DNA from 3 places in the Sporosarcina sp. P1 genome. Region 3 is predicted to be linked to each of the others. Evidence: riboswitches for the same ligand, from Rfam matches in the RefSeq annotation. Region 3 holds a riboswitch; each other region holds the start of a gene.
The links. A riboswitch is a leader RNA that binds a small molecule or an ion and turns the genes downstream of it on or off. The one in region 3 is predicted to bind thiamine pyrophosphate.

Region 1: another riboswitch for thiamine pyrophosphate. It lies ahead of CSV73_RS09280 (ABC transporter ATP-binding protein); the one in region 3 lies ahead of thiM (hydroxyethylthiazole kinase).
Region 2: another riboswitch for thiamine pyrophosphate. It lies ahead of CSV73_RS12090 (thiamine phosphate synthase); the one in region 3 lies ahead of thiM (hydroxyethylthiazole kinase).

What each region holds. Positions count from the first base shown of each region.
Region 1 covers NZ_PDYS01000007.1:131,812-140,133, reverse strand. Annotated here, with positions in the region: gene CSV73_RS09285 (DUF4430 domain-containing protein) at 1-1,818, opposite strand, end outside; cobalamin riboswitch at 1,941-2,128, opposite strand; TPP riboswitch at 2,269-2,366, shown strand; gene CSV73_RS09280 (ABC transporter ATP-binding protein) at 2,454-3,221, shown strand; gene CSV73_RS09275 (ABC transporter permease) at 3,218-3,970, shown strand; gene CSV73_RS09270 (ABC transporter substrate-binding protein) at 3,967-5,007, shown strand; gene CSV73_RS09265 (S8 family peptidase) at 5,074-6,564, opposite strand; gene CSV73_RS09260 (YARHG domain-containing protein) at 6,850-7,923, shown strand; gene CSV73_RS09255 (tetratricopeptide repeat protein) at 8,002-8,322, opposite strand, start outside.
Region 2 covers NZ_PDYS01000012.1:59,521-67,842, forward strand. Annotated here, with positions in the region: gene CSV73_RS12065 (ABC transporter permease) at 1-537, shown strand, start outside; gene CSV73_RS12070 (ABC transporter ATP-binding protein) at 541-1,233, shown strand; gene CSV73_RS12075 (ThiF family adenylyltransferase) at 1,721-2,737, opposite strand; gene CSV73_RS12080 (thiazole synthase) at 2,734-3,507, opposite strand; gene thiS (sulfur carrier protein ThiS) at 3,504-3,710, opposite strand; gene CSV73_RS12090 (thiamine phosphate synthase) at 3,694-4,293, opposite strand; TPP riboswitch at 4,364-4,472, opposite strand; gene CSV73_RS12095 (phosphoribosylaminoimidazolesuccinocarboxamide synthase) at 4,733-5,413, shown strand; gene CSV73_RS12100 (superoxide dismutase family protein) at 5,856-6,464, shown strand; gene CSV73_RS12105 (DUF2653 family protein) at 6,682-6,972, opposite strand; gene CSV73_RS12110 (hypothetical protein) at 6,957-7,406, opposite strand; gene CSV73_RS12115 (CAP domain-containing protein) at 7,505-8,322, opposite strand, start outside.
Region 3 covers NZ_PDYS01000002.1:224,084-232,405, forward strand. Annotated here, with positions in the region: gene CSV73_RS03955 (sensor histidine kinase) at 1-930, shown strand, start outside; gene CSV73_RS03960 (response regulator transcription factor) at 934-1,545, shown strand; gene CSV73_RS03965 (D-serine ammonia-lyase) at 1,589-2,893, shown strand; gene thiW (energy coupling factor transporter S component ThiW) at 3,059-3,547, opposite strand; gene thiE (thiamine phosphate synthase) at 3,559-4,218, opposite strand; gene thiD (bifunctional hydroxymethylpyrimidine kinase/phosphomethylpyrimidine kinase) at 4,218-5,033, opposite strand; gene thiM (hydroxyethylthiazole kinase) at 5,053-5,823, opposite strand; TPP riboswitch at 5,886-5,988, opposite strand; gene CSV73_RS03990 (DUF3238 domain-containing protein) at 6,181-7,377, shown strand; gene CSV73_RS03995 (GerAB/ArcD/ProY family transporter) at 7,489-8,322, shown strand, end outside.

The sequences.
Region 1 (8,322 bases), on a different contig from region 3:
TTTTTCTAAGTTCGCAGCATCATGTTGTAATGTATCTGAAAACGTGATAGTCCACTCTTTCATCGTTTGAACTTCATTTTCAGAATCGAAATACGTATAGGGTTGATCATTTTCGATCACTACAACTTGCAGTATTTCTGAAGACAGTTCGAGACCTTCAACTGCATCCAGCACTTTACCCGCTTCCCCGATTTGAACGATCATCTTTCCGTCAACCACTTCTGTTTTTTCTACTTTTGCCGGGTGCAGTTCTCCAGTCTTTTCATCTTTCACTTGAATTTGAAGCTTCCTATCTGTAACTGTCGCTTTTACATTTTCAGGTGTTTTGACCGAGAGTTCAGGTTTTGGATCAGGGTTCGGTGTAGGATTCCAGTTATCTCCTAGATCTGCTCCCAAGTTCGTTGTATACTGCCAACGTAAAATATCATCTTTCTTTAATTCATAAATTCCAGCACTATACTGCGGGAACTCACCATTGACTGAATACATCCAGCCACTTAGCGGACCGCCATCAAATTCCGCTACATTATTAATGCTTTTCACGTATAGGGTTGGACCTACACCAGTAAATTTGAATGGTATTGAGCCACTTTCTACTTCACGTTGTAGTACCGTGAACGCCGTATCCCCCGACTCAATTTCCAACTGTTTTGGGCTAATAATATCCCCCATATTCATTGTTCGTGTTTCTACGGAAAATGTAATATTCGTTGGATGTACTGGTGGCTCTATAGTTTCTTCTTCAGAAAATTGTTGCCAGACAGATTTACCCGTTTTAATTTCTTGTAGTGCAATTAAAGATTGTTCGACAGCTATCGTATTGACCCATTGATCGGCTGGTAAAGTGAATGCAAATGCTCCATTTTTCATTTGGAATTTGCTTAATGCATCTACAGGTGATTTCCCATCTTTTTGCCATTCGATAGATGTAACGTCTTCTCCTGAAGCAACCAGTCCTGAAATGACAGTCGCAATACTGTTGGAGTTTTCTCCCCAAGCGCCCCAGCCAGCTGTATCCAGTTGTTGTTCGCGTAAGACGTGTTTTGCTCGTTCAATGGCTGTATTCACCGCACTATCATCTTGATAATTTGCTAGTGCCAATAAGACCATCGCTGTCATATCGGGATCAGCTTTGTCTTGTACGTTTAATGAAAGAGAAAATCCACCCTTTTCCTTTTCTTGCTTTAACAAATGTTGTAACGCTTTTTCTTTCGCTTCAGCATTCCATGTTCCTACGTCCTGCCCACGCTTCATACCTGTATCTAAAGCGAGCATCGCCCAGGCGTGTTTATTTATAGGACCAATTGATCCATCTGCTTTTTGTTGTGCCGCTAACTCTGCATACAGATTACGATTCGTTTCCCACGCAGTAGTTGGATCCTTCCCTACTGCCAGCAAACCAAAGATATAACGGATATGGTCTGTATCTGACTCGTCACTATTTAATTCTGGATCTTTAGTAATCCACTCTGGTAATCGTGCTGTACCATCAATTAATTGCGAACTAGATGCGCCCAATCCAACCAGTTCCGTCCAACTAATTCCCGGCATACCCCATCTGAAATTATCCTTATTATATCTCTCTACTTCATAAAAACGTAACGTATCCGCTAGCATCTCGTCTACCGTACGAATAACTTCTGGTATAGCCGGAGTATGATTCGCAGTAGTGTTTACATTTGCCAGCTCTTCAACTGTTCCTTCTGTTTTCTCTACTCCTGTATCCACGGCTTGTACTGTCGGAGTTACAAACGACAACATCAACCACAAGCTTACTAACACAGAAAACGTCTTGCTTACTCGACTACCTTTCTTCAACGACTCCTACCCCCTATTTTTTTCAATAAAAAAATCCCGCCTCCGGAAAGAGACTAGGATGGATGGATGCGTGTTTAGACATACCTAATACAACACCACATACACACCTTTTTCCGGAAGGTTGTAAGCATCGTATTATGGTAAGTCTCCTGACTTTTGGATACCAACGCAACTTCAACCTTCCCAGTACGAATACCAGTGGTTGTCTGAAGTCACTTTCCAATTACAGTGGCCGGACCGTTCAGGATTTTCACCTGATTCCTTTTTAAGTCTTGCAAACTAGCAAGACACCAAAATACGCTATAAACTCCTCTTTATCATAAGGAGTCGACATAACAATTGCAATAGCGTAATATTTGACGGTTCATCTATTTACAGGCTTCTATCCTATACCGATTTCTCTAAACGCTATCTTGACTATCTTTTCAGACTATGTAACGATAAGAGATGGATAAACACTAGGGGTGCTTTTGCTGAGAGAGGCGTTCGCCTTAACCCTTGAACCTGCTCTAGATAATGCTAGCGGAGGGAAGTGGACATATGACGGATTTTATCCGTACTATGCAACCGCTTCGCATAGAGAAGTGGTTTTTTTGTGTGAATTTTTTTAAGAAATGAGAAGTGGTAAGAATATGATGAATAAAGTTTTAGAGTTTACTAATGTCTCTTTTCATTATCAAGCAACGAAAGCTTCGAAACCAACTGTTATTTTCGATCAAGTTGACTGGCACGTGAAGGAAGGCGAATTCGTTAGCATCATTGGACCAAGCGGCTATGGCAAAAGCACGTTATTTCGACTCATCACTGGCCTAGAGAACCCTGACAGTGGACAGATTTTATTGGACGGAGAAGTGACAACGAAGCGGTTAGGCAAGGTTGGCTATATGCCGCAGCAAGACTTACTCATGCCGTGGCGGACGATTCTTGAAAATGTTCAATTACCTGTAGAGCTTCAAAAACGTAAACCTTCTTCCGATGAAATCATCCAGTTACTTGCTGACTTCGGACTGGCAGGAGAAGAAAACGCCTATCCTGGAAACTTATCAGGCGGGATGCGACAACGTGTTTCTTTTTTGCGCACAATCCTGACTGGCTCAAATATTTTATTATTGGACGAGCCATTTAGCGCACTAGATGCGATTACGCGGCTGACGATGCAAGAGTGGCTAATCGATCAATGGCAAAAGCTCGATAAAACGATTGTCTTCATCACACATGATATTGACGAAGCCTTATTCCTATCCGATCGCATCTTTGTACTTGCTGAAAAACCGGTACAGGCGATTCGCGAAGTCTTCGTGCCTCTCAGCCGACCACGCACTATGCGGGACTTGGCACGACCGGAACTGATGGAACTGAAAGAGCAACTGATTAACGAGCTTCGTTCGGAGGCGCGGCTATGAAGAAGATGACTTCGTATAGTTGGTCTATACTTCTCGTTGCAATCCTTCTTGGCATATGGGAAATCGCAGCACGACTTTACGACAAAAGCTTCCTCTTCCCGTCCCCTTCAGCGATTCTGATCAGATTATGGGAGCTGAAAACGGAGCTGTTTATCCATCACTTACCTCCGACTGCTTTAACTATTTTGATCGGCTTATCGATTTCGATCATCATCGGATCCACACTAGCGATTGCGATGTATAGTAAGAAACCAATTGAGCAAGCTTTTTACCCTATTTTGATCGCGTCGCAAACGATTCCGGTCATTGCGCTTGCACCGATTTTTGTCTTGTGGTTCGGCTACAGCATTTGGAGTAAAGTCGCAGTCACCGTCCTGATCACTTTTTTCCCGATCACCGTCAGCGTATTCGACGGCTTACGCTCGTCAGATAAGAACTTACGTGAGTTAATGATGACAATGGGCGCATCCGCCAAAGATATCTTCTATAAGCTAGACCTACCTTCCGCTTTGCCATCTTTCTTCTCTGGACTCAAAGTGGCGGTCACACTTAGCGTAATTGGTGCGGCCATTGGAGAATGGTTAGGCGCGCAGGCAGGACTTGGATATTTCAGCAGAAGAATGATGACGCAATTTGATAGTGCTGCTGTATTCGCACCGATCGTCTTGCTTTCGGCAGTAGGCATTATCTTCTTTTTACTCGTTGTCGTAATAGAAAAATACTTTTTACAATGGAGGAATCATCAATGAAAAAACGTCTGTTCCTTAGCATCACGTGTCTTCTTCTACTTCTAGCTGGATGTACAAATGATACAACCCCTGCCAATCAAGAAGAGACACCGAACAATGAAAAGAAAAAAGTCAGCATTATGCTCGACTGGTATCCGAATGCCGTACATAGCTATATATATGTTGCGCAAGAAAAAGGATTTTTTAATGAAGAAAACGTGGAAGTGGACATTCAATTCCCTGCCAATCCGACCGACCCAATGAACTTGACCGCAGCAGGTAAAGTGACACTTGGATTGTATTACCAACCGGACGTCATTTTAGCGCAAGCAAATGAAAATATTCCGGTTAAAGCGATTGCCTCCATCGTACGTGAGCCGCTTAATTACACAGTCATGTTGGAAGAAAGCTCGATTCAATCACCTAAAGATCTTGAAGGCAAAACAGTTGGCTATCCTGGAATTCCACTGAACGAATCTCTGATTAAAACGATGGTAACGAATGACGGTGGCGATTATGACAAAGTGAATATGATCGATGTTGGATTTGAATTGGAATCTTCACTCGTTTCAAAACGCGTCGATGCCGTGACAGGAACATTTATTAACCACGAAGTGCCTGTTATGGACTCGAAAGGATTCAAAACGCGCTACTTTAATCCAGTAGACTATGGCGTGCCGAATTATAGTGAAATCGTGTTGTTGACGAGTGATGATACATGGAATAAAGAACAAGACGCCATCCAGGCTTTCTGGCGAGCAGCTCAAAAAGGCTATGAATTTATGGTAGAACAGCCCGAAGAAGCACTCGACCTCTTGCTGAACAACCAAGATCAAGCCAACTTCCCGTTAGACAAAGCAATCGAAACGGAAAGTTTACAAGTGTTATTACCTAAGATGGATACAGATGGTAAAGCATTTGGCACGCTGGATGAAACATCTTGGGAAGAAGTACGGGACTGGCTACATGAAATGGAAATGATCAAGACGAAACCTGAAGTGGATGAGATGATCTTAGATATCAATACGGGAGAAATGTTCTCTAAATTAACGAAGTAACATACTCAAAAGGCTATTGCGAGAGTCTCCATGACTAATCGCAATAGCCTTTTTGATGATATGCGATTAGTGAGGCAGTACGGTAAACTTCACAGCAAATGACTTCTTCATCGCAACTCCATTCTTATTTTGCGCACCTTGATCCACACGTAAATAATGAACCCCTTGTGGCCATTCAGTAGTTGGTGTAATGAATAATTGCTTACTATTTAAAGGATCCACTTTCGCTGTAAAACTTTCGATACGTTCTGTGCTATTTGGCGAACGGGTAATGTAAATATGTCGAGCATAGTCTTCTTCCAGTAGCAATGCACTAGTGAACTTGATTTTGAATACCTTATTTGGTTGTACATGCAGTTCAGGAAAATCGCCCTTAAATTCATTCAGCAATGCGTTGCTAAGTCGTTCTATATTAACTAATCCCGCACCGAAATGAATGTCTTTTCCCGGCGCCCCTAAGTCTGTCGCGGTCGTTTCAAGTAACCGTCTAATCTCAGTGGGCGTCGCTTCGGGCTTTATAGATTTCAATAACGCCGCTGCGCCTGCTACCATAGGTCCTGAAAAAGAAGTTCCACTGACTGACTTATAGCTATTATTAATTGTTGTTGTATAGATTGCCGCACCTGGAGCAACTAAGCTAACGTGAGAGTTATAGTTTGAAAAGTAAGCGCGCTGATTATCTCTTTCTATTGCCCCCACTGAAATTACAGAAGCGTAGGATGCAGGAAACATGATGGAATTTCCCTCCATTGCATCGTTTCCTGCAGACGCAACGACCGTAATACCCGATTCCACTGCACGCTGTATCGCTTTTTCCTCCAATTGGGAAGCTTGGCTACTTCCGTAACTCATGTTGATCACGTCGACTTGTTTCTTGATGGCGTAATCAATCGCTTGGATACTATCTGACACTTTACTGAGCCCGTTTAGATGCGAGACTTTCAACGGCAATACTTTGGTATCATATATTCCTGTAATTCCCACTACCCCTAGATGATTCCCAGCCCTAGCCGCAATGACGCCTGCGATTGCGGTTCCATGGCCGTTGACGTCCTGAACATTCGTATTATCTGCGTAAAAATTATAACCGCCTGGCTGTATTCGCCCTTGTAAATCTTCATGATATAGATCAATACCAGAATCAATGACGGCTACGACGGTATTTTTCTTTTGCTCTTGCACTCTAGACCACATCAACTGCAGCTTTAGTTGTGGAATCCACCACTGCTTCACAAGAAGAGGATCGTTGAATACGACATGTGAAGAGCGCTCATAATTCGGTTCAATATGTAAAACATTTGGATCTTCGAGAAGTTGTTCCTTCATCAGAAGCATCTCAGCAGAATCTGTAAAGCTCCATAACTCCACTTCGTCTGTAATAGTTTCGCGGTTTTCTACACCCGATAAGTTTTCATCTATAGAAAACGTTTGGCGATTATTTTCATACTCTACCAGTAACTCATTTGAAATCACTTCCGCACTGACTATTTCTTGTAAACCAAATACCGCCATCCATCCAATGCATATAATCAAAAGTAGATGATGCTGCCTTTTCATTCGACCCTCTTTTCTTCCCTGTCACACTTTAGCAATATGGGATTCTTTTAAACCATTATAACTCACCATTTACCATCTTCATACATCCTATACGTTAGATAGGACTACTTTACATGAGGTATTTTGAGAAACCCACTTTCCTAAATACTCTACGCCCTACTTCCTTTATGCCACTACCTGCCTTACGTCTAGAATAATCCCGTCAGTCATAGTATAATCTTGACTACATTGGTATCTATACTCATTTTAAAAGAGAGAGCCATAGCATGAAGTAGGAGAATTTATATGAAAAAATGTCCGATATGTAATGAAATGAATAGAAAACAGCAAGAGTACTGCACACACTGCAAAGCATTTCTGGCATCACGCTATTCCAATAAAAAACGGTCGTTACTGAAAACACCAGTGTACCCGGTTTTATTACTAGCTATTGTGCTAGTCGCGATTACAAGCTATTACGCTATGGAAACCAAATACGGTCGTAAGGCAACAACTGAGCACTTTATTTCAGCGCTGATCGAGCAGGATCATGATGCTTTGCATGAATTGATTGTGCCGAAAGATAGTCGTATTTCAATCAACGCAGAAAGTATTGGAGCATTGCTTACATTGGTGGAAAAAAACCCTTCTATCGTTCAAGTAGTAGAAACTAATTTAAAAGAAAAGACCGACGAAGGCATGTTCTCCATGCGCATAACAGGAAAACGATTCGGCCTCTTCCCGCGCTATACGATCAATCCGACGGGCTATATTCTCAAAGTGAAATCTATCGGGGAGGAAACCGTCCTGTCAATTCATGATACAGAGATGGGCTATATCAAAAAAAGTAAAGAACAAGCAGAATTTGGCCCGTATATGGCAGGGATATATCCAATCAAAATGACGACCACTTTGAATGATGAAAGCGTGCGCGAAGAAATTCAAGCAAACGTATTCGGAGCGAAGCAATCGGTTCATCTCGCTTTTGATTCGATCAAAGAATTGGCGATCGCAACCAATACAGAAACCGACAACGATTTGCCAGTCGTGCAAAACGACGTCGTAAAAGAAGAACCTGTCGAAACGGTAATTGTCAAAGAAGTGATTAAAGAAGTACCAGCTGGTGGTTCAAACGACCATTTCATCATCTCGTACAGCGGTGATGTCTTCCTCGATACTTCCGATTTAAAAGGACTGTCAAAGGATGATTTACGTTTAGCGCGCAATGAAATCTATGCACGGCACGGCTATGTATTCAAATCAAAAGAACTGCAGAACTACTTTGGCTCACAGTCTTGGTACAAACCGAATCCATCCTTCGATGGAAAAATGACCGAGTGGGAGAAGCATAATATTGAGTTGATTAAATCACAAGAATGAAAGAAGGAGCAACCCGCGAAGTCAGCTGACTTCGTGGATTGCTCCTGTTTTTGTGGTGTAGCGCGGTCACAAGCTAACTCAGCTAGCTTCTTCGTCATCCCCACTCTCGCCTTCTACTACAAACTTCTTCATAGCCCTTGCTTCATACGTTACCCAGTCTTCATCGGGCTTGTTGATCAATTCGTCCAAAATCGAAACCGCTTGTGCCTCTTCACCGAGCTGCCACAAAGCACGGCTTTCCTGAAGACGAATCCCTTCTCGGTAAGGTGATTCCATATAATTCACATCTTGTTCTTTACTGAATGCTTTCGCGACCTCCACGACATCTTCATACTTCTGCTCACGTAAATAACTCGAAGCTAGGAAGTACGATGCATCGTCCGTGAAGTAATCACTTTC
Region 2 (8,322 bases), on a different contig from region 3:
GATATGCAGAAAATTAAATATGGAGACGCCTATACAATGAATAAAGACATGGTCAATGCGATTGTCATCAAAGACAAAGACTGGGATACACTTTCCTTGCCTGACAATACGGAAATCATTGAAACGGAAACGTTTATTGAGAATCTGCCAGGTTATACAGAGCAAAATTTGACGTTAACGTATATGATTTACTTCCTATTCGTCATTTCAGCTGCTATCGTTGCGATTTTCCTGTACGTATTGACAGTACAAAAAATCAGCATGTTCGGTCTGATGAAGGCGCAAGGAATTTCCAGTGCTTATTTGGCAAGATCAGTAATCGCGCAGACGTTCATTCTTGCGTTGATCGGGGTAGTCCTCGCGTTCGGTCTGACGTTGCTTGCGGGAAGCTTCCTGCCAAATGCAGTTCCTATCATGTTTGATATACCTACCATGATAATTTATGGTTTGGTCTTAATAGTAGTGGCAATTCTCGGAGCAGTCATTTCGGTTTGGACGATTATCCGAATTGATCCGCTAGAAGCGATAGGAGGGTAAACGATGGTACTGGAATTACGAAATACAAAAAAGACGTTCGGTGAAGGCAATACGTTAGTCGAAGCGATGAAAGAGACAAATTTCGTAGTTGAGCGTGGTGAATTGGTGGCAGTCATCGGTCCATCAGGGTCAGGAAAAAGTACGTTCCTGACAGTGGCTGGCGGTCTACAATCTCCAAGCGAAGGCCAAGTCATCATTAACGGGAAAGAATTATCGCAACTGAATGAAAAGCAACGTTCAAAAATCCGTTTACAGGAAATCGGATTTATATTGCAGGCTTCCAACCTCGTGCCGTTTCTAACTGTCGACGAGCAACTTGAATTGCTGAATAAAGTAAAGAGAGGCAATATGTCGAAAGACGAGCAACGTAAGTTATACGAGGATTTGGGTATTACCAAGTTGCACAAAAATTATCCTTCTGATTTATCGGGTGGTGAACGGCAGCGTGTGGCGATTGCTAAAGCGTTGTTCAGTAAGCCAGCAATTCTTTTGGCAGATGAGCCTACCGCTTCACTTGATTCGGATCGGGCGTTCGAGGTAATGGAGTTATTGCGTAATGAAACGAAGACCAATCAGACAGCGACCATTGTCGTGACACATGACGTGCGGTTGATTAAGTACGTGGATAAGGTGTACAAGATGACGGATGGTGTGTTAAGGCTGGAGAGTGTGGCTGAGGTGGATTTAAATGAGTGAGTTGAATAGCTCGGTAAATAATAAAAATAAACGCTTCGGACGGCTATTTATGGCTTTCCGAAGCGTTTTTTATTGGCGGATTTATTGGGTATGCTCATGAAATTGGGGGGAGTGATCTATACACGGGGGGAAGCGCTCTATGCCACGTGTTAGGCGCTCATAGTCCGTGGCTGGGTGCTCTATACCACTTGTTAAGCGCTCTATCACACGTGGTATTCGCTCATAGTCCATGTGTGAGTGCTCTATGCCACGTGTTAAGCGCTCTATCACACGTGTTATCCGCTCATAGTCCGTGGGTGAGTGCTCTATGCCACTTGTTAAGCGCTCTATCAAACGTGTTATCCGCTCATAGCCCGTGGGTGAGCGCTCTATCACACGTGTTATTCGCTCATAGTCCATGGGTAACCGCTCTATCCCACGAGGTATCCGCTCTATCAAACGTGCAAACTGCTCATAGCCCATTCACGAACGCTCTAAACCCCAAGCATTATCCCAATAAACCGGAGATAATCTTCCGGGCTACCATAATATCCTTCGTTCCATGCACCAACATCCTGCCATCACGGAATAATACGAGTCGATGATCGTTGTATTCACAGGAAACCAAATAGGGATTTTGCTTTAAATTAGAAACAATACCGCGAATCGATTCGGCGAATGGCAGTAGTTCCACTTGTCGGTGCTTCGGCCAGGTTAGTTGTACAGTGTCGCGTCCACACAGCACGGCAGTCCGAATGACTTCATTGGCAGACAGATAAGGGTAGACAGGAGTGGCTGAGCAACTTGGACAACTGGGTTTCTTCATACTTTGCACGTCCATTGCAGCACGTTCGCCTGTCCAAAGATCGACGGATTCTAGACGCGGTTCCATCGACGCGCCCGTTATACACTTCAGCAATTCGGCGGTTTGACGGGCGGCTGTCGTGACGACGATTGGCGAGATGACGCCGACTGTATCGCATGTCAATGACTGTGGCGGTAACGCTTCGAGCAGACAATGCAAGCAGGGTGAGCCTTCTTTTACACCAATAGGAAACGTCAGCCCGTAGCTCCCGACGCAAGCACCCATGAAGAAAGGGATGCCCAGTTGTAATGCGGCGTCATTTGCCAGTAATCGAGTTTCGATATTATCTGTGCCGTCGAGAATGAATTGATGGCCTTCGAATAATTCGAGGATGTTTTCTGGCGTCACATCCGCTACAATCCCACGCACTTTCACATCGCTGTTGATAGCGCGCAATCGGCTTTCCGCAGCAATTGCTTTTGGCAATTGATCGATGACATCTTGTTCCGTATATAATTGCTGTCTATGGAGATTGGTCCATTCCAAAATATCGCGATCGACAATCGTCAGTTCACCGACACCTGCCCGGACTAGCATCTCCGCTCCAGAAGAACCGAGTGCACCCGCTCCTAAGACGAAAACTTTTGCTTCACGAATACGCTGTTGCCCAACCAGTCCGATCGGTGCAAACAGCTCTTGCCGAGAATATTTACCAATCAATTTGTCACAAGTCCTTCAGTGGGACTGCTAGCTACACCATAGTCACGTACTGGCATACGTCCTGCCTTATAACCGAGACGTCCCGCTTCAATCGCCATCTTCATTGCGGCTGCCATCATGACAGGATTTGCCGCTTCTGACACTGCTGTATTTAACAAGACACCGTCTGCTCCGAGCTCCATCGCGAATGCTGCGTCTTTTGGTGAGCCAACGCCTGCATCGATGATCACGGGGACATTGGACTGCTCAATGATGAATGACAGATTCAGCGGGTTCAGAATGCCTCTGCCTGAACCGATTGGCGCAGCGCCCGGCATGATGGCATGAACGCCTAATTCGCATAGTCTTTTTGCGAGTACTACATCGTCTGACGTATAAGGCAATACAATAAAGCCTTCCTCTAATAGCATTTCAGAAGCACGTAATGTTTCTACAGGGTCTGGAAGCAATGAACGGCTGCACCCAATGATTTCAACCTTTACCATGTCACAAAGTCCGGATGCTTTTGCGAGACGCGCGATATGTACGGCTTCTTCTGCTGTGCTTGCACCTGCAGTATTTGGAAGCAATGTATAGCGAGTTAAATCCAATTGCTCTAGAAAATTAGGCTGCGATGCTTCAAAAATATCCATGCGCCGTACCGCGAATGTGAGGATGTCTGCTTCCGATTCTGCGACTGCCTGCTTTTGTATATCAAATGAAGGGTATTTCCCTGTACCTAATAATAAACGTGAAGAGAATTCTTTATCTGCAATTTTTAACATCTTCATCCGCCTCCTACAAAATGTATGATTTCAATTTGGTCTCGATCCATAATCGGTGCATCGTAGTACTCTTTTTGCAAAATTTCTTTGTTTTTCTCCACAATCAAAATACGATCACCAAGTCCTAAATGCTCAAGTAACTGCTGAATCGTCCTTACTTCCGGAACGACTGAATACGACTTTCCGTTCAGGTCAATCATTTTCTCCATTAAACGCCTCTCCTTTTCTATAACTCTGTAAAACGTTTAGTGACCGCATAGGGGATAATACAGCCGCGCCTGCTACGTTGTTTCGCTGCAAATCAGGCAAATGATGTGGCTGAATTCCGCCGATTGCATATACGGGAATCGAACTCCACTTCGCAATAGAAAACAATTCGTCGGTACCGCGTGCTGGTAGGCCAGGTTTTGATTTTGTTTCGAAAACATGCCCGTATAAGAGCCAATCTGCTCCTTCTGTCGTAGCTTTTTTTGCTTCTTCTATTGAATGAATCGAGCAGCCGAATGTTAGCTCGGGAAACTTCCGACGTGCATTCCGTACACTCATGCCATAGCCCGGCAACTGTACGTTCGAAAGGTTTAGCTTGCTGGCTACGTAAGGTCTGGCATGTATAATGAGCTTTTCAAGTGGGAATCCACAATTCGCAAGACGTGAAATCACATCTATCAGTTGTTCATCTGTCTTGGACTTTTCACGCAAGATCATAGCATCCAGAAACGGTATTGTCTGTTGCAAGTGAAGTGTTAGTTCATCAAGCGAAAGACGGTCATCGGTCACGCCAAGTAATTTCATTCATGCCCCTCCAATAGAAAAAACCACTTCCCGAATCGGAAAGTGGTGGATGTGTCGACAGAAATACATACGGAACGACTCGCCACTTCCCTCCGCAGGTGCTAACCTGTTCAGGTAATAAGGGTTTCAGAGCCACACTCTTTTCTCAGTCCTTGTAAAGGATTCCCCTAATGGTCAAAATATTTCATTTTCAGAACTAGCGTATCATGTGTGTGTGAGAATGAAAAGAGTTTCTTCATAAAAACTAGAAGATGATTGCGCCAAACTATTTTATTCATTTGCCTCAATTCACTTGTATTAATTATCCTACGTATAAGATTATTTTGTGAAAACGACCTGGACGTCCATCAACTTTTGTCAAACAATACTTTTTCTTCTCGTCAAAGTGCTTTATACTGAATAGGTAGTACACATTTATGAATAGAGGAGAATCGTACGGATGAAATTAACCTATTCTGGTAAAACGAAAGACGTCTACCGCTTGGAAGATGGCCACGTGCTATTGAAATTCAAGGATGATGTAACAGGGGAAGATGGTGTATTTGATCCAGGTGCCAACACAGTAGGCCTGACGATTGAAGGTGCCGGGAAGTCTGGACTTCGCATGACGAAATACTTTTTCGAGAAATTGGAGGAGCAAAACGTACCGACACATTACATCGATGCCGATCTGGATGAAGTGACGATGACGGTGAAGCCTGCTACGGTCTTTGGTAAAGGATTAGAAGTGATTTGTCGATACCGTGCGGTCGGAAGTTTCTTGCGCAGATTCGGTGCATACGCTGAAGAAGGACAAGTACTGGATGCTTACGTGGAAGTGACGCTGAAAGACGATGAACGTCAAGATCCACCTATTTCGGAAGATGCTTTGGCGCAACTTCACATTTTAACGCATGAAGAATATGCGACACTTAAAGAATTAACAAAGCAAATTTCTGAAGTAGTGCGAAAAGAGATGGCGGAAAAAGGTTTAGAACTATATGATATCAAATTGGAATTCGGTCGCGATCCTGAGCGCAACATCATGTTGATCGATGAAATTTCAGGAGGCAATATGCGCGTTTATCGAGGCGATACATATATTGAACCAATGGAATTAGAAAAGATATTATTCTCATAAAACTTGACCGGAAACGAAAAATGTTTCCGGTTTTTTATGTTTCCTATACTGGCAACCAGTGTGTGTGGCGATACATAGTTTGCTTTTTCACCAGTGTGCGGTAGTGAATTCTAGCTAATGAAAGGGCCTTTTCTATCAGCGAAACTTTAATCTGTCTGCGGCTTTCATTTATTTGTTGGAAGGGGGAAGCGGTTGCGCTCTATGTTTGTCGTTAAGCGCTCAATGTGTCTGTGTAAACGCTCTATGTCGGGCGTAAAGCGCTCAAAGTCCAGCGGTAAACGCTCAATGTCACGAGGTAACCGCTCTATCCAGTCCGCGATCCGCTCTTAAAATGATAGATACATGTTAGAATTTTGAGAAATGGGGTACACTACACACTATGAGTTCATTATCCAATCAGTAATGAACAATGAATTACATAACTTATACAAGGAGGAATTTAATGATGTGGAAATTATCAAGTATTGCATTGAGCTCAGCGTTATTGATGGCAGCTTGCGGGGGCGCTACGGATGAAGGAAATGAAAAGGAAAAAGAACCGGTGAACGGCACGGGTGATCCAGTTGTAGAAGAGGAGACAGTGGAGCCTGAAGTGATGGCGCCGGTTATAAATGTGGATGGAGAAGAAATTGGTTCTGTAACGCTAACGCAAGGGCCATCTGGAGTAGCAATGGATATCGATGTATCCGGCCTTGAGCCAGGAGAACACGGTATGCACTTCCATGAAACCGGCGTCTGTACTGCACCGGACTTTAAAGAGTCTGCTGGCGGTCATTTCAACCCAACAGATAAAAAGCATGGATTAGAGAATCCAGAAGGACACCACGCAGGAGATTTGGAGAATCTTGTGGCGGATGAAGAAGGTAACGCAAAAGTTACTGTGACGACAGATGCAGTTACGCTTGAGTCTGGAAAAGAAAATTCGTTAATGGATGAAGATGGAAGTGCATTGATTATCCATGAAGGCGCAGATGATAACATTACCGATCCAGCAGGCAATTCAGGAACACCATTTGCTTGTGCAGAGATTACATCTGAGAATATGAAGTAATAGGTAAGGCAGGATGTCCCGAGGTGTGGGGCATCCTTTTTTCGCGTGGACGAAGTCTTAATCGAAATATATAAGAACTGGATAATCTGTATTTACAAGGGGTTTCAATCCTAATGATAAAATGGAATAATGCATATCACCATCCTTCTTTCTAACGGCCTCTTCATTCCCACAGACGAAAAAAAGAACGCCCTCCCGGAAAGGGGCGTCCTGTTGATTATCGAACGATCGCGATAATCCCTTCTTCATCATCCAGCTTTAGCTGAATGCCTGCTGCCATCGGATCTTGATCGAGATACTGCTCAATCCAAAGGCGAAGCGCTTCGACGAGACGGGAGGTGTCCAAGTGATGCATTTTGCCGTTAAGCTCTGCATCTGCTGAAAACCCAGTGTCGTCATCGTAAGCAAGTTCGACTTCCACGTCGTCTGGCATTGCACGTGACTCTTTTGCAATTAAGACACAAACCGCATTCACTACGTCTTGTTCGTAGATTATCTGTTGTTCCATTGATTCATATCCTCATTGCGTTTACGCTCTTTCTCTTTGAAGATCGCGAAAATCTTGCGAACCATGTAAATGATGAAGACAATCGCTAACACGTTAATCATCAAGCCCATAATGGAGCCGAGCATACCCATATTCGCAAACAAGCTACCGAATAATAGACCTGCAAGTCCACCGACGAATAGACCTTTCATCAAGCCGCCACCCATTCCGCCTGGCTTCTTCGCTGTGTTACCTGCTGTTGCTTTATCATTACTTTGATTGGTGTCTTGTTTCTTTTCTGCTTTATTCGGTTGCACACGATTTGGTGTACTGAAACTCTTCTTACCGGACTTATAGCCACGTGCTTCGGCAGTAATTTCATCTTGGAAGATGATGTTCCCGATTGGCGACAAAATCAATGTCGCAGCGAGGAAAAATGCAGCAAATTTTTTCAATTGAAAATCTCCTTTAGTGCTGTAATGAAGGTCTTGGATTTACCAAAGCCCTTCTCTTTATTTTACTGGATAACTGATCGTAATGAAAGGAAATTCCCTTACTTGGCGAAGAAGTTTTCTGTATAAAATGGCTGTTCTTTGTCATTAAAGTCTACACCGATCCCAATGAACTGGTAGTCACGGATTAATATGTTTTCTCTATGGCCTTTTGAATTCATGAGCCCTTCATGTGCGAAAATACTACTTGATTGACCGTAAGCTAGATTTTCACCCGCACTGACGAACGTTACTCCTTGCTTTTTCATCCGGTCGAAAGGGGACTCGCCTTGTAAGTTTTCATGACTGAAATAATCTTGTACTGCCATATCTGTACTATGCAGACGGGCTGTTTCGGATGCGAGTTCGTCCCATGTTAAAATGGAGCGGCCATGTCGAACTCTTGCCGCATTCGTCAAATCAAATAGTTGCATCTCAAAGCCTTGACGCATCGCATCGTTTTGAGGGGCATAGAGCGCGGACTTTTTTTGCTCTAGCGAATCGGCTATTAATTGTACTGCAGTTACGGTATTCGCATTATGCAGATCATAAAAGACGTAGATATAGAGACCGTCGGAATGAAAGATATCCATGCCTTCATCATTTTGCAACTTATAGATGTTTGTCCCTTTACGTATTTCAGAGATCGGTTCGCCGAGACCTTCACGTATTTCCGCTTTCGGTACACCATACTCGATGCCGATGGATGAAGCGATGAGGCGATCATTTGTATAGAGCGCATTGACGCGACGTTTGATATCGTATGACAACATGACGAAGTTCTGATAATTGTCATGGAACGTCAGCCATTCCGTTCCATATTCATTGACGGATTTTCGCATAGGTTCACCGAGCTTTTCCTTCACTTGCGCTTCGGTTG
Region 3 (8,322 bases):
TGGATCAGCTTTGAAATTGTCATTACGGTCGTAATGACATTGTTATTTGGCTACGTGTACCTGTCATTATTCATTGCTTTCTCAATTGGAAATATTAGACGACCAGTCGGCTTTTTTATTATTTATGGATTACATATTGCTATTTTAATAGGGGCAATCGTTGCAGGGTTCTTTCTGGAAATTGAATTATTTTTGCCACAAATACACTTTGTTATTATCACGGTTATCGGTGTAGTATTATTGCCATTCAATTTATACAACCGTCAAAAACGAGATTTACTCCAAGATCAGTTGGAGATTGCAAGGGAACGGATATCAGAATTGATGATCATTCAAGAGCGTGAGCGTATTGCTCGTGATCTCCATGATACGCTTGGACAAAAGTTATCCATGATTGGTTTAAAGAGTGACTTGGCATCTCGATTGATGGATCGAGATATCGAGTCAGCAAAAGCAGAGATTCAAGATATACGTCAAATTTCTAGTACAGCATTGAAAGAAGTACGAGTTCTTGTTAGTGGTATGCGGCGTGTGAAACTTAAAGATGAGCTAGTGCGCGTCCAACAAATGCTGAAAGCCGCTGAAATCGAAGTCGATATAGAAGGTAATCCAAATTTCCCCGACGTTTCACCCATTGTAGAAAACGTACTTGTAATGTGTTTGAAAGAAGCAATCAATAACGTAGTGAGACACAGCTATGCAAAGCGATGTTGTATTATATTTGAACAGACAGAAAAGGCATTCGTAATTAGAATAAACGACAATGGAATTAGTATTGCGCAAAACGGCGTGAATTTACCGGGGAATGGACTCGATGGCATGAAGGAACGATTAGAGTTCGTCAACGGTAAACTTTCGATCAAAAGTGACAATGGAACTCAACTGAAAATCATGGTACCTGCTGTCTTAAAGCAAATAAAGGAGGGGTAACGTATGATCCGCATTGTAATTGCAGAAGACCAAGGAATGCTGCTCGGTGCATTAGGGTCGTTGTTGAACCTGGAAGAAGATATGGAAGTAGTAGGTAAGGCTAAAAATGGTCAGGAAGCTGTAGATTTGGTGAAAAGTCTTCAGCCTGATATTTGTATAATGGATATTGAAATGCCGATTAAAACTGGCTTGGATGCAGCAGAAGAACTACAAGATATGGACTGTCAAATTATTATTCTGACGACATTTGCTAGAGCAGGTTATTTTGAACGAGCGCGGAACGCAGGAGTTCGTGGATATTTACTGAAAGACAATCCGATCGAAGAACTGGTGAAATCGATTCATTCTATTATTGAAGGACGCCGCATTTATGCACCAGAATTAATCGACATGGCATTTGATATGAAAGAAGAAGAGAAGAATCCGCTGACTGAGCGGGAAGTCCAAGTACTTAAGTTAGTGTCCGAAGGGAAGACAACGAAACAGATTGCGGCTGAACTGTTTTTATCACCCGGTACTGTTCGTAATTATGTCTCCACAATACTGGATAAACTCGGAGTGCGTAATCGTATTGAGGCGATTACGTTATTCAATGAAAAAGGCTGGTTCGAGTGAAATTTGTGTGGACATACATTTATAACCGAGGAGTGATTGGTAAGTGAATAAGAAGACGCAAAGTGAATGGCTTGAAAAGCTACCCTTATTACAAAGCGTAGTAGAGCAGAAGGAAGTGTTATGGTGTAACCCTTCTGTCGAATGGGTAGCGGCGGGCCTGTTGAAGACGCATTTATCAAAAGTTGATATAGTAGATGCTAGCGATCGCCTAGAACGATTTGCTCCCTATTTGGCGAAAGCCTTTCCCGATACGGATAAAGGTGTCATTGAATCTCCATTAACCCCAATTCCAAAGATGAAGCGAGAACTTGAAACAGCGTACGCTATCCAGATCCCGGGAAAGCTTTTATTAAAGCAGGATAATGCGTTGCCAATTTCAGGGTCAATCAAAGCGCGTGGTGGTATTTATGAAGTTTTGAAGCATGCAGAGACGCTTGCGATCAATAGTCAGTTGCTCGATTCTACAAAAGACTACAGCCAATTTGATACACCGGTATTCCGTGAGTTGTTTGCGAAGCACAAAATCGCAGTAGGCTCGACAGGGAATCTGGGATTGAGTATTGGTATTATGAGTGCAAAACTTGGCTTCCATGTAACGGTGCATATGTCAGCCGATGCCAAACAGTGGAAAAAGGATTTATTGCGCTCAAAAGGTGTTCATGTGGTTGAGTATATCGATGATTACAGTAAAGCGGTAGAAGAAGGCCGACGTCAGGCAGAGGCTGACCCGTCTTGTCACTTTGTGGACGATGAAAACTCGATCGATTTATTCATGGGGTATGCAGTGGCAGGAGAACGTGTTGCAGCACAATTGAAAGAGCAAAATATTATTGTCGATGAAGCACACCCGCTATTCGTCTATTTACCATGCGGTGTAGGCGGAGGACCAGGTGGCGTGGCATTCGGATTAAAATTGGCATTAGGCGATCATGTGCATTGCCTTTTTGCTGAACCAACACACTCGCCGTGTATGATGATTGGAATGATGACAGGAATGCACGACCAAGTCTCAGTTGCAGATTTTGGCCTGGACAATAAAACTGCAGCTGATGGTTTAGCAGTCGGTACAGCGTCCGCATTTGTCGGAAAAACGATGGAACCATTCCTCACAGGATGCTATACGGTAGAAGATCAGACATTGTTCACGCTCCTGAAAAAGCTGGCGGATAGTGAAGACATCTGGTTAGAACCTTCAGCACTTGCTGGTATGATAGGGCCTGTACAAGTTATACAGTCTAAATTACCGTCAGCAGACTTCAAAAACACAACGCACCTTGTATGGGGAACGGGCGGAAATATGGTGCCTGCAGACGAAATGAAGAGATATTATAATCATACGGGGAAATAACACACTCTATTTCCCGGGAAATCGACAAAAGATCCGCAGAGATTATTCTCTGCGGATCTTTTGTTTAGACTATTTGATTTGGTAGAGGGGAGATGTTGATCAACGTGCTGGAACGCAAATTGGATCTCATCACTGATCCCCACCATTTTGACTTACATCTTGGTGTTACTGCAAATCTTTAAAAATCTTCAATTTCAACAGTCGTGGAGCCAATAATAGGCCGATAATTGTACCACTCACTGTCGATACAAGAAAAGGGGGTAGAAAGAAGAAGGCAGTGACGGTAGTGCCCATCAAAATTTTGGCATAAGGCACCGCAAACAATGGTGCTATCAAACCGGTTCCAATAATTTCTCCAATACCCGCACTCCAATTTCTTTTGAAACGCTGATAGAGTACGCCAGCTAAAAGTGCACCGATCATTCCGCCTGGAAACGCGAGCAGTGAACCTGTCCCTGTCAATAAACGTACGAGTCCTGTCATAAACGCTACCATCACGGCAGCTCCAGGCCCCATTATAATCGCCACTACGACATTCACAGCATGCTGTATGGGATATGCTCTGGCGATACCAGCAGGGAATGAAACGAATGCAGAGCCGGCAACTGCGATGGCTACAAACATTGTCATGAAAATCATTCTACGTGTATTCATACGAACCCCATTCATTCCAACAAGGAGTGTATTGTTTTTGCTAAATCACTTGCTGCATACTGTGGATCTTTAGCCGATGCGATCGCAGAAACAACGGCTACACCATCTGCTCCGGCTTGGATAATAGAGCTGGTTGTAGCCAGCGTAATTCCGCCTATAGCGACTATCGGCATATCAGGGAAAGTAGTATGAATTTCTTCTACTAAAGTGGTACCGACAACTGCCGAAGCATCAAGTTTGGTTGACGTCGGATAGATAGGCCCCAGTCCTACATAATCCGCACCAATGGATTGTGCAATTTGTACTTCTTGTGCATTGTGAGTCGAAACCCCAAGCCATTTATCCGGACCAATTCGCTGACGCACGCTGTCTGCCCGTTCATCATCTTGTCCTACATGAACCCCGTCCGCATTAATTGCCAATGCAAGATCCACATCGTCATTGATGATGAAAGGAACGCGATACAATCTGCATAGCGCCTGACACTTTCTGGCAAAACCGAGCAAAGCTTCGCCTTCGAGGGCATGTAATCCTTTTTCACGCAACTGAAAACATGTGACACCCCCGCGAAGAGCTGCTTCCACTATTGCTAATGGATCTTGATTCCCTGAGTTTGGTGTGCCCATTACAAAATATAAACCTAATGCTTTCTTCAATCCTATATTTGACATCAGTGTATCTCCTTTTTTAGATCACCATATGCCCAATGATTTGTCGGTCCATGGCCTGAACCGATCTTCAAGCCATTTTCAATCGCGGCTTGTATGAATTGCTTCGCTTCGGCAACTGCATCCGTCATGGAATAGCCTTTAGCTAGAAAACTTGTCAACGCCGCTGCAAATGTGCATCCGGTTCCATGTGTGTCTTTAGTTTGGATCCAAGGTGTAGTTACAGTGAATGACTGACCTTCTTCGTCCGCGTAATAATCCTTTGCGTCCAACACATCATTACGGTGGCCGCCTTTCATAACGACGGCTTTCGCTCCCATTTGGATAAAAGCAGCTGCGGCTTGCTGAATGTCTTCATCTGTTCGTATTTTCATTCCGGTCAGTACTTCCGCTTCAGGAATATTCGGAGTCACAATGGTGGCCAGTGGCAACAAATGCTCTTTTAATGCTTGAATCGCCTGTTGTTGCAATAAAGTTTGTCCTCCCTTTGCAATCATGACAGGGTCAATGACTAATGGAAACGAAGGGTATTCTTTTAATAGCGTAGCTACTTCAGTAATAATTTCTGCAGAAAACAGCATCCCGGTTTTACATGCTTTTACATCAAAATCATCAAGTACTGCACGTATTTGTGCTATTACTCCTTCTGTTTGTATTGGATAAACACCGTGAACACCGTGTGTGTTCTGAGCAGTCACCGCGGTTATAGCAGAAGTGCCAAATACACCTAGTTCCTGGAACGTTTTTAAGTCGGCTTGAATTCCTGCGCCACCTCCGCTATCCGAACCGGCAATGGTCAATGCTACTTGTACTGTCAATTGAAAAACCTCCTGTCTATTAGGTTGAAAATGTTTTCGATTCGCTATCCAATGTATGTAATGTATTTAGGAAGTTCACAGCAAAGTCGCCAGGACCACGTGAAATTTTTGCTGTCTGTTCACCAGCCCGTTTATAAAATGAAAGTGCATCTGCTACGGCTTCCAAGGGATGCTCCATTCCTATAGAGAGAAAAGCACCCGTGATAGAACTAAGTAAACACCCCGTACCTGTAATGGTAGTCATCATGGGGTGACCGCCTGTAATGGATAATGTGGAATCACCATCCGTGACAATATCCACTTCGCCTGATACTGCAACCAGACAGTTATACTTGCGAGCAGTCATTGTCGCTATACCTTTGATGTCGGCAGAACCTTCACCTGCGTCAACACCCTTGGCGGCCCATGGAACATCTGCAATTGCAGCAAGTTCCCCTGCATTACAACGGATCAGTGTGACGTCTACTTCGTTCAGTACTTTCAGGACGCTAGCTTTACGAAAAGCTGTGGCGCCTGCACCCACAGGGTCTAGTACGACGGGTTTTCCTACTGCGCGGGCACTGTTTCCTGCCAAAATCATTGCATCTACTGTTTGTTGCTTCAATGTGCCAATATTTAAAATGCTGCAAGAGGCAATTCTAGCGATATCTTCTGCTTCTTCTACTGCATCCGCCATAACGGGAGAAGCGCCTATTGCAAGTAAACCATTTGCTTGGAAATTCGCGACTACAAAATTTGTAATGCAATGAACGAGCGGTTGCCTTTGACGAAGTTCTTGAATAAGCTGCATGTTTCTTTTCCTCCCTTTAAAGGTATATATACAAAAAACCCATGCGTAGATGGGCAATTGGGTATGAAAACTACCCACTTCCCTCCTCTAGTATGTGCTAGATCAGGTTCAAAGGGTTTGCGTAATCGCATCTCAGCCGAAAAGAAGGCACCCCTAGTGGTGGCTATGTATCAGACAGGCTAATTATATCATATACATGAAAAAGGTTGAAATAATACTGGGATTAGAAGGTCTAAGTATTTGGAAATGAGCGATTCCGCATAGACAAAGAGGTATAACGATATGCTGAATGTTACATAATTATCTGAAGGCGTATAACTGTTTCAGATGAAATAGATAAAAGGGAGCAGATCGCAAATGGAGAAATTATTTGAAATTCAACAGATGGTTCATTCATTGGATGATATATCATTCACATGGAGTGACACAGGTGGTTATTATCGTGTTTATAAAAATGACAGGCAAGTATATGAAGGAACGGCTCCAAAGTTTACGGATGGTGAATTAGACCCGTCACATCCTTTTCAATATACAGTGGAACGAGTGGAGGAAGGACGGGTTCAAGATGTGATTGTTATCCAGACGTCCGCCCTAACAGAAGTACAGGAAGATGAACATCCTTTACAACGCTTAGTCATTACAACGATTGTCGCCCCATCACAAATTGCACTGTCATGGGAGTGGATTAAGGACGTAGAGAAGTTTGATATTTACCGCAACGGACAATACATCGAGACAATTACTGATAATCGTTTTATTGATCGTGAGACAAGTCTTTCTGAGTCGGTAGTATATAGTGTCGCGGCAACGCGTCCATTGATTGACAGCAATCAGAAAATGAATGTCAGTAAATCGATCGCATCAAAAGTGTATGAAGTGATTATGCCTCGAAATCTTGAGAATAAACCGACAGAAGAAATCTACACTTTTTCTGTACGGGTAAAGCAGCGGAATCAATTACTAAAACCGGTAGCTGACAGGAAAAAGACAAAAGAAGTGGAACAGTGGAAGTTCCGTTATACGACATTTTTAAAGGAAGATATTATAAAGAATCCGAATCTCTTTTCACCGATACCATACTTTACAGGAGATGATCGGGACTTTAATCCAGAAGGGAAAAGCTTCCGTACCCGTGTGGATATAGAAGGAGAGTTTATCGGGGGAGACAGTACATTGCAATTTACGAAAGCCACGGGACCATCAATCGGCTTGAATACGATGAAACGGTATAAGCGTCATGACCATGCGTCTGTAGATGGTATAGACATTGATCGGTTGGAAGGGAAATCGACAGAAGTTCATTTTACAATCAATCATGACGTAGGCAATCCATTAACCACTTCACCGCCAATTCATTATGAAGTGAAAGCTCATGTGGATCAGGAAGGGAACATTGACCTGGTTGGCTATCATAATGATGCACCTCATCATGAAATTTATTTAGCGCTTGACGGAGAGGACTGGCGTTCCGTCCATCGTACTGAAAGTGAAGGATTAGCGTATTTGTCAGGTGTGTTGGGAGATAATTATTGGCGTTATACCACATGTAATTAATGCAGTTGAGAAAATAGTATCATCCATCCCCTCTATTCTATCGTCTAGTAAGTATAATTTTATCTATTATTGTCAAAGCTAAATGATATAAAAACGTTAGAGGGTTTTCGTATGAAAAAAACCGGTTCTATAAGTGTCTTGCATGTTATTTTCCTGTCGATGACAATAATTGGTTTGAAAAATCATGTGACTATTATCCCGTCATTGGTGAAAGGGGCGGGAAGGGATGGATGGATATCTATTCTAGTGGCAACTATTGCAATCTTTCCTTGGCTTTTTCTCGTACTTTACATCCATAAAAAATCAAATCAACAACCGTTAACAAAGTGGTTGGAGACGAACATCGGGAAAGTCGCTACAGCCATATTCCGGTACGTAACGGCTTTCTTTTTAATTATTATGGCCGCATTTACAATGGGTGAGACATTATTTTGGATGGTGTCAACTTTTCTGCCAGAAACGCCTATGCTGCCGTTGGTAATCGTTTACACCATTTTATGTATCCTACTTGTCACCACAAACTTACAAACGATTGCGATGGTTAATGTACTTATTTTATTTTGGATCGTTATTTTAGGTTTTTTTATTGCATTTACGAATATGCAAGTGAAAAATTATGAGTTGCTTCAACCTTTTTTGGAACATGGATTTCAACCTGTACTCACTACCGCGATGTTTGCAGCATCCGGATTTGTCGAGATTTTGTTGTTCTTGTTCATACAACAACGAGTCAAAGATCGGATGCGGTGGTATCATTTCGCTATTATGCTTTTCATTTTAATGGGTTTGACCATGGGTCCTACCATTGGAGCCATAACGGAGTTTGGTCCAACCGAAGCGACAAAACAAAGATTTCCCGCCTATGAAGAATGGGGACTGGGATCGGTTGGGCGGTTTATCGAGCATTTTGATTTTGCTTCAATTTATCAATGGTTGTCAGGTGCA